DNA from 2 places in the Bradyrhizobium sp. USDA 4354 genome. Region 2 is predicted to be linked to the other one. Evidence: riboswitches for the same ligand, from Rfam matches in the RefSeq annotation. Region 2 holds a riboswitch; the other holds the start of a gene.

Region 1 (4,208 bases), 1.3 Mb from region 2:
CGACGGCACTTCACTATGTGTGCGGCGTGCGCCTTGCAAAGAAACGACAACGCTCATGCAGCCCCACTTGGTCGGCGTCAACTCGTTGCAACAACTCAGTCATACCAAGGCTTTCGGAGGCAACGGTGCCAAGTGGTTCACAGGGGCGCTTACCTGAATAATGAATTGCGGGAAGCAAGTCGCCCGACCGTGAGGCTCGCATCACCCTTCGAGAGCGACTTCAAAATCCGCTTCGGTACTGTCAATCGACATGCTCCCGCCGCGATATCGGCGGGAGCATGGACCAGGACCCATTCAACAGGATCAGGACACGGATGCGCTCAGCCGAGTGTTGCTGCCGTCTGTCGTAATGACATCAGCGATCATTTCAGCTGTGACAGCGGATAATGTCCAGCCGAGATGACCATGGCCTGTGTTGTAGAAAACATTCGGGCGTTTGCCGCGGCCAACCGTTGGCATCATGCTAGGTGTCATAGGACGCAAGCCCGCCCATGGCACCACCTGCGCGGTCGACACATCCGGAAACGATCGCTCTACCCAGCGCACCAAGGGCTTAATTCGGTCCCAGCGGATGTCGCGGTTTTCGCCATTAAACTCGGCGGTCCCCGCGACCCGGAAGCGATCTTCTCCTAACCGGCTGGTCACGATCTTGGTGGCCTCGTCCAGCAGGCTGACACGAGGCGCAGCCTTTTGGCTCGTTTCGTCTCCCAGCTCTACCGTGATGGAGTAGCCCTTGACGGGATAAATGTTGATGTTGTCCCCCAGCATTGAAGCAATGCGGCGGCTGCCGACCCCCGCGCAAACCACTGCGCGTTCGGCATTGAGTTCTTCCTTCAGCGAACCTCGTTTCCAGTGTACGACCACACCGTCTCGGTCGGACCGCATGCCGCAGATCTCTGCATCAAAGACGAAGCGTACGCCCCCTCGCTCGCAAGCCGCAGCGAGGCCGCGCGTGAACTTGTGAATGTCGCCGGTTGAGTCAGACGGGGTAAAGAAGCCACCATAATACTGATCGCGCAGAGCTGGCTCTATTGTAAGCATCTCAGAAGGCGTCACAGGACGGCGATCCAATCCGCCCTTGAGCAGCAACTGATTCACGCGAGAGGCCGCATCGAAATCGGGTTTGCTCGAATAAACGTGCAAGATTCCTCGCCGTTCCAAGTCGAAATCGATGCTCTCCCGATCGGCTAGCTCAAAAAGATGCTTGCGAGCGGCTATCGCTAGCTTCGTCGTTTCGATCGTGTTGTGGCGGTAGTTTCGAATCTGGCTTACGAACTCTGCCAGCCAAGTATATTTGTGAAAACTGGGGCTTGGGTTCAGCAACAATGGTGCGTCTTTGCGCAGCATCCACCTCAAGCCTTTTACGATCGTTGCGACATTATTCCAAACCTCGGCATTACTTGCCGATAATTGGCCGCCGTTCGCAAACGAAGTGTCCATCGCCGGATAGCGCTGGCGATCAAAGACTGTAACCGAATAGCCGCGGCGGGCCAGGGCATAGGCAGTTGTAACTCCGGTGACGCCGGACCCGATTATGATGATCGTGCTCATCGTATGCTCCAGGACAAGATTGAACGAACGGTGAATGGCGTCGCCATGTCTCCGTCCCCAAATCTGTCCGTGCACCTGAGAGCTTTGTCCGCAATCCTCGTGGATCACGGTCCCCTTCGGTGGGTGCTGACCGGCACCTCTCTCCAGATCGTCCTCGGTGTGCGGTCCTGGGCCTGAGAGTTTCCTTGGGGAGTTGCTCCGTCGGCGGTGATACGCCTTTGCAGGCTTATCGCGCTCTCCCGCACACCATCATCAGACACGATAACACTCTCAGACGTACTCACTACCTGTCAAGCCGTGATGAATCGTCGGATCCCAAAATCGGCGGCGTAAGCGACAACTCGATGTTTGCCTAGCCTCCCCACCCAAATTAGCAGGTGGTTTGTTGCCTAGTACTATGCTGATCTCGCCTTTTGATAATTGCATCCGCTGGATGTTCCAGTGGTTTCCAGCGAGCTATCGGCGGCTACCGCAGAAATACTGCGTGATTCTCAAAAGAACGCGCAATGTTTGCGTGGCGACGCTCTAATAAGTCTGCGGTGGTGTAGGACCCTACAAAGCTGTGCCTGGCATGCATCTCTTTCAAAGTCGAGCCGAAATGGAGGCCTGCACGCCTGAGTCGGTCGCTCCGCTCGATGAGGGGCTCTTCGCGGCTCTCGCGTCGACGTCTCTGGCATATGACGGCAGGATTCGCTCTTGCTCGACACGCAACCGGGTGAAGTTCGCTGCTGGTTCGGCGATCCGCTGCCTCGATTTCCAATTCGCGCGATTTCCGGTCGCTACTCCGCCAAGCAGGATAGCCGATAATGGGACTCAGTTCGCGAGTGGCGCCATTGTGACGCTATTCGGGCTTGGGTTAATCGCCTCCCACGCGCACGCTCTCGCGCTGCAAGATCGGATTTCCGTTCACAGAGCATGGTGGTTTCCGAGAAAGTCGAAAAGACGACGGCGCCAAGTTCAGGATAGGCGTACTACGCTCTCGATCTGCCTTGGACTTGGCGGAGGATCGCGATGAGAAATGCCGTTTTTGTCTTCTGCGTCGATCGAGAAAAGGACCCGGTCGCGGGGCGCGTTCTGGATGCTCTCAAGGCGGAATGCGCTCTTGTTGCAACGAGTTTCGAAGTCGATGGGCACTCCGTCCTCGAAGTCGCTGGCTTGCATGACGCCAGAATTTCGATCGTGGCCACGAACGAGGTCGTAAGTAACGACTATGCGCGCTACGCGCCAATCTTGAATGAACGCTTCGGTGACGCTGACGTTATTGGCATCGTGAATTGGCACGAGGGCGCCAATGCGCCAAACGCAATCTTCTCGGTTCAAACGACCGGCGATCTGGCCACGGGGACCTTCAGCACGGTCGACCCTCGGATTACGCGGGGGCTTCTTCTGGCCATCGAAGCCGAGCGGGTCACTTCCGGTCTTGACTCCTTTCGTACTTACCTGGAAGCGACTCATTGGTCGGGCGTCAAGGCCGGTGATGCTGGTACCCGTCTCGCTGACCTGCGGCCGTCGGCTGTCGATGTCGAGATCGGAAGCTCGCCCGAAGATTGGGCAAACCCTCTTGCGGCCCGAGTGCTGGCGCGATCGCTGCTGCGAATTTTCGATCGCATTGAGGAACCGGTACACTCCGTGCTCTGCATCGGAGGCGTTCACTTCGAGCCGAGCTTTACGAACCCGGTATTGCAGTCGCGCGATCGACCCCCGATCGCAGCAAGTCACGTCCTACCAAACCATTGGCTCGTGTCGGATGGCTATGACCAGGAAAGGCGTTTGGTCGACCTGAGAGCTTGCGTGGAGTCGATTGTAGGCGGGATTCAAAGCATCGTGTACCACGATAAGCTAAAAGCGCCTTTCAAGGGGGTTGCTCGCCTCCTCGCAGAGGAGCTCGGTGTTCCGATGCTTTCGCATAAAAAAATGCGCGCGGCTCTTCCGAAGGATATTGTCGAATGAGCGCGCGAAGGCGGCCATCTGCTGTCGAACTGGCATCTAAATTGTCGGTCGTCCTGCAATTGACGTGTTTCTCTGGAGAAGAGCGATGAACGGCTTGGGGATGGGCTCGATTAGGACCATTCAGTACGATCCGTTTCCCCGGATCGAATACGAGGGCCGCGTCGAGCGCGCGCGGCGTTTGATGAAAGAGCATGCCATTGACGCGCTTCTGGCGACGTCCGAACACAATTTGCGGTATTTCATTGGTGAGCCTAGCACGACCCCGCAGCAGACGACCCGGCCGCGATTTCTTCTCATTCTTTCGTCAGCTGACCCCGTTGCCGTCGTCCCAGAGGGAATCGACCAGTTTTATAAAGAAACGACCTGGGTAAAAGATTGCCGGAGCTGGCCTAGCCCAAATCCGAAAGATGAGGGTGTGTCCGCCCTTGCACGAGCGGTGCGTGAATTACTGCCGGAGCACGCTAGGATCGGCGTAGAGCTTGGCGCGGAGAGTAGGCTTGGCTTCCCCGCGGGAGATTTCTTGCGTGTAGCCGACGCGATCAAGCCTCGAACGTTCGTCGACGCATCGGATCCGATTTTCACGCCCCTGCGAATGGTCAAGTCTCCGCTAGAGATCGACAGAATTCGAACTGTATGCAGGCTTGTTTCGGAATCATTCGAAAATTTAGCATCAAAACTGCGTCTGGGTATGACGGAACGCGAGGCCT
Region 2 (4,208 bases):
GCGCAGGTCCGAATGCAGCACCGCGGTGAGGGTCTTGCCGGCCGCAAGCACTGGCGAGGCCAACGCGGTCGAAAGCGCGACGACCGACAGCGCAAGTTTGGAGGCGAACGCGCGAGGCCCCCGGCGCATGAAGTGGAACATAGAAAGTTCTCCTGACGTGAAACTGTTCAAAGGCAGATTATTGGTTGAGCATGAGGTTCGTTCGTTGGGCGAACTAACCTCATGCAATGCCTTCATCTTTCGAGACTTGCAGACAGTGTGAAGCGCGTCAATCCGGTTTCATTGCAAGCCCTTGCGGCGCACGCACGGGCTCCACAAAGATCGGTTTGGCTCTACAACCCCTCCGCCTGTCCTGTCTGCGATGCAATGCCCGTTCCATCTTTCCAAGCTTGAGAGACATTGAGATGAATCCTGCCAATCTTCCCTTTGATTCCGAGGCAATGCTCGAAGGCCTGCGCGGCTGGGTCGAATGCGAGAGCCCAACCTGGGACGTCGATGCCGTGGACCGGATGCTCGATATCGCAGCGCGGGATATGGCGATCATGGGTGCGACGATCGAGCGCATCGCCGGCCGCCAAGGCTTTGGCGGCGTCATCCGCGCGCGCTTTCCCCATCCGAAGCAGGGCGAGCCGGGTATCCTGATCGCCGGGCACATGGATACCGTCCACCCGGTCGGCACGATCGAGAAGCTGAAATGGCGGCGCGAGGGCAACAAGTGCTACGGCCCCGGCATCTACGACATGAAGGGCGGCAACTATCTCTCGCTGGAAGCGATCCGGCAGCTGGCGCGCGCCTCGTTCACGACGCCGCTGCCGATCACCGTGCTGTTCACGCCTGATGAGGAAGTCGGCACGCCCTCGACGCGCGACATCATCGAGGCGGAAGCCGCACGCAACAAATACGTGCTGGTGCCGGAGCCCGGCCGCGCCGACAACGGCGTCACCACCGGACGCTACGCCATCGCGCGGTTCAATCTCGAGGCGACGGGCCGGCCAAGCCACGCCGGCGCGACGCTGTCGGCGGGACGTTCGGCAATCCGCGAAATGGCGCGGCAGATTCTCGCGATCGACGCGATGACGACGGAGGATTGCACCTTCTCGGTCGGCGTCGTCCATGGCGGCCAATGGGTCAATTGCGTTGCAACGACCGCGACAGGCGAAGCGCTCTCCATGGCCAAGCGCCAGGCCGATCTCGACCGCGGCGTCGAGCGGATGCTTGCGCTCTCGGCCACTAACAACGACGTCAGCTTCAAGGTCACGCGCGGCGTGACGCGGCCGGTATGGGAGCCGAACGCGGGCACGATGGCGCTGTACGAAAAGGCGCGCGGCATCGCCAAATCTCTCGGCGCGGAATTACCCCATGCGAGCTCCGGCGGCGGCTCCGATGGCAACTTCACCGGAGCGATGGGGATCCCGACGCTCGACGGCTTGGGCGTGCGCGGCGGCAATGCCCACACGCTGGAGGAGTTCATCGAAATCGACAGCCTGGTCGAGCGTGGGCGCTTGATGGCGGGATTGCTAGCGACGCTGGAGTGACGGCGCAGCCGTCATTCCGGGATGGTCCTGAAGGACCAGACCTCGAGTGCGCAATTGCGCACCGGGGAATCTCGAGGTCCTCAGGTGCGCAAGTGCGCACCAGAGTTCGATGCTTCGCATCGCCCCGGGACGACGGCCCGAAACAACACGCAATTGAATCAACTTCGCACTGCACAATGCGTTGGCAGTCGCGGTCTAAATTTAGCCTTGTCCAAAAATGAGGCGTATCGTACTGCTCGGCCGTCCACGCGACGATGCGGGAGAGATCGCAACGAAGGCTTTCAGCTTTCGTTGCGGCGCCGACGGAGCAACCGCCCCGGAAACTCTCAGGCAAAAGGACTGTATCGTCAGGACGATCTGGAGAGAGGCGGCGCGATTGCAGGCAATCGTGACGTCCACCGAAGGGGATAGTCCGTTGCGAGATCCGCAGCGGATCAAGCTCTCAGGTACCCGTGACAGATGGGGCGCCGCCAACGGCCTTGGCCGGCGGTCAGCCGACTCTAAACGCGGGAGCCCCGAACTAGTCATGACCCATATCGCCATCATCGGCGCCGGCATCACCGGCGTGACGACTGCCTATGCCCTGCTCGAACGCGGCTTTGAGGTGACGGTGCTCGACAAGCACCGCTACGCTGCGATGGAGACGTCCTTCGCCAATGGCGGACAGCTCTCCGCATCGAACGCCGAAGTCTGGAACAGCACCGCGACGATCCTGAAAGGCCTGCGCTGGATGTTCCGGCGCGACGCGCCGCTGCTGATGAATCCGCGGCCGAACTGGCACAAATACTCCTGGATGAGCGAGTTCGTCGCCGACATCGGCAACTACCGGGCCAACACGATCGAGACCACGCGGCTCGCGATCGAAGCGCGCAGACATCTGTTCGACATCGCGGCGCGCGAGGGCATCGACTTCGATCTCGAGCGCCGCGGCATCCTCCACATCTATCGTGACAAGGACGGCTTTGAATCCGGTCTGCGCGTCAACGCGCTGCTGCAGGAAGGTGGCCTCGACCGCCGCCCGGTGACGCCGGAGGAAATCCGCGCGATCGAGCCGACACTGCGCAAGGACTATTATGGCGGCTTCTACACGCCATCGGATGCGACCGGCGATATCCACAAGTTCACCCGCGGCCTGGCGGACGCCTGTAAGCGGCGTGGCGCAACCTTCATCCACGAAGCGAGCATCGATTCGATCGCGCGTGCCGGCAGCGGCTTCGTGCTCGGCTGGGCCGACCTTGCCGCGGACGATGCGGTCGCCCCCGCGCGCGGCATGCTGAAGGCGGACGGTGTCGTGGTCTGCGCCGGCGTTGCTAACCGTCACTTCGCCGCCCTGCTCGACGAGCGCGTCAACGTCTATCCGGTGAAGGGCTACTCGATCACCGTGCAGCTCGACACCGCCGAGAGCCGCAATGCCACCCCGACCGTGAGCCTGCTCGACGAGGCCGCCAAGATCGTCACCAGCCGGCTCGGGGCCGATCGCTTTCGCGTCGCTGGCACCGCCGAGTTCAACGATTTCAATCGCGATATCCGTGCCGACCGCGTGCAGCCGCTGATCGACTGGGTGCGCAGCAACTTCCCCGCCGTCGAAACGTCGCGCGTCGTGCCTTGGGCCGGGCTGCGCCCGATGATGCCGAACATGATGCCGGTGGTGCGCGCAGGGCGGATACCGGGCGTGTTCTTCAACACCGGCCACGGCCATCTCGGCTGGACCCTGTCGGCGGCGACGGCGCAGATGATTGCCCAGACCATCGACGGCTGGCGCGGGCTCAATGCGCCGACGACCACGTCTTCACTTGGGGTTGAGCGTGAACTGCGACATGCATCCTGAGTGGTCGATGCCGGGGACATGCCGGCCTCTTGCGACAGCGCAGCCCTTGGCACACAATTTGCCCCGAGAGGGCGGCGTCTCCGGGCGGCCTTTCCAGTCCAAGTGACAGGCATGATAGACACGACAGAGTTCACGGGCGCCTCGAGGCCCCCCAAGTTCCGCAGCCGGAGATAGGTGCATGCTGGGTTATCTTATTCGCCGCGTTCTGGCCGCGGTGCCCGTGATGGGCGTGGTCGCGCTGTTCGTGTTCCTGCTGCTGCGGCTGACGCCCGGTGATCCCGCCGCGATTCTCGCCGGCGACAACGCGACGCCGGAACGGCTCGAGCGTATCCGCACCTCGCTCGGCCTGAACGAGCCGCTGATCGTGCAGTTCATCACCTGGGTGAACAAGCTGCTGCACGGCGACCTCGGGACCTCGCTGATCTCCAACCTGCCGGTGATGAAGATGATCGGCCAGCGCGTCGAGCCGTCGATCTCGATCGCGCTGTGCACCATCATCCTCGCCGTGATCGTCGCCGTTCCCTTGGGGGTGATCGCGGCCTGGAAGCACGGCACCTGGATCGATCGTTTCGTGATGGGCCTGTCCGTGCTCGGCTTCTCGGTGCCGGTGTTCGTGGTCGGCTATGTCCTGATCCAGATCTTCGCGATCGACCTGCGCTGGGTGCCGGTGCAGGGCTTCCGCAGCATCTTTAACGGTTTCGGGCCGTTCTTCGAGCGCATGATCCTGCCGACCTGCGCATTGTCCTTCATCTACATCGCGTTGATCGCGCGCATGACGCGCGCGGCGATGCTCGACGTGCTCGGCGAAGATTACGTGCGAACGGCGCGTGCGAAGGGCATCAACG

The links. Region 2 has a riboswitch for glycine ahead of ACVIIV_RS20730 (D-amino acid dehydrogenase). Riboswitches for the same ligand answer to the same signal wherever they lie in the genome.
Region 1: another riboswitch for glycine. It lies ahead of ACVIIV_RS15255 (D-amino acid dehydrogenase); the one in region 2 lies ahead of ACVIIV_RS20730 (D-amino acid dehydrogenase).

What each region holds. Positions count from the first base shown of each region.
Region 1 is NZ_JBSSDC010000001.1:3,285,280-3,289,487, forward strand. Features, by position in the region: gene ACVIIV_RS15255 (D-amino acid dehydrogenase) at 304-1,551, opposite strand; glycine riboswitch at 1,613-1,700, opposite strand; glycine riboswitch at 1,704-1,803, opposite strand; gene ACVIIV_RS15260 (D-aminoacyl-tRNA deacylase) at 2,563-3,501, shown strand; gene ACVIIV_RS15265 (M24 family metallopeptidase) at 3,587-4,208, shown strand, end outside.
Region 2 is NZ_JBSSDC010000001.1:4,538,973-4,543,180, reverse strand. Features, by position in the region: gene ACVIIV_RS20740 (ABC transporter substrate-binding protein) at 1-141, opposite strand, end outside; gene ACVIIV_RS20735 (M20/M25/M40 family metallo-hydrolase) at 405-1,535, shown strand; glycine riboswitch at 1,783-1,887, shown strand; glycine riboswitch at 1,891-1,996, shown strand; gene ACVIIV_RS20730 (D-amino acid dehydrogenase) at 2,062-3,363, shown strand; gene ACVIIV_RS20725 (ABC transporter permease) at 3,542-4,208, shown strand, end outside.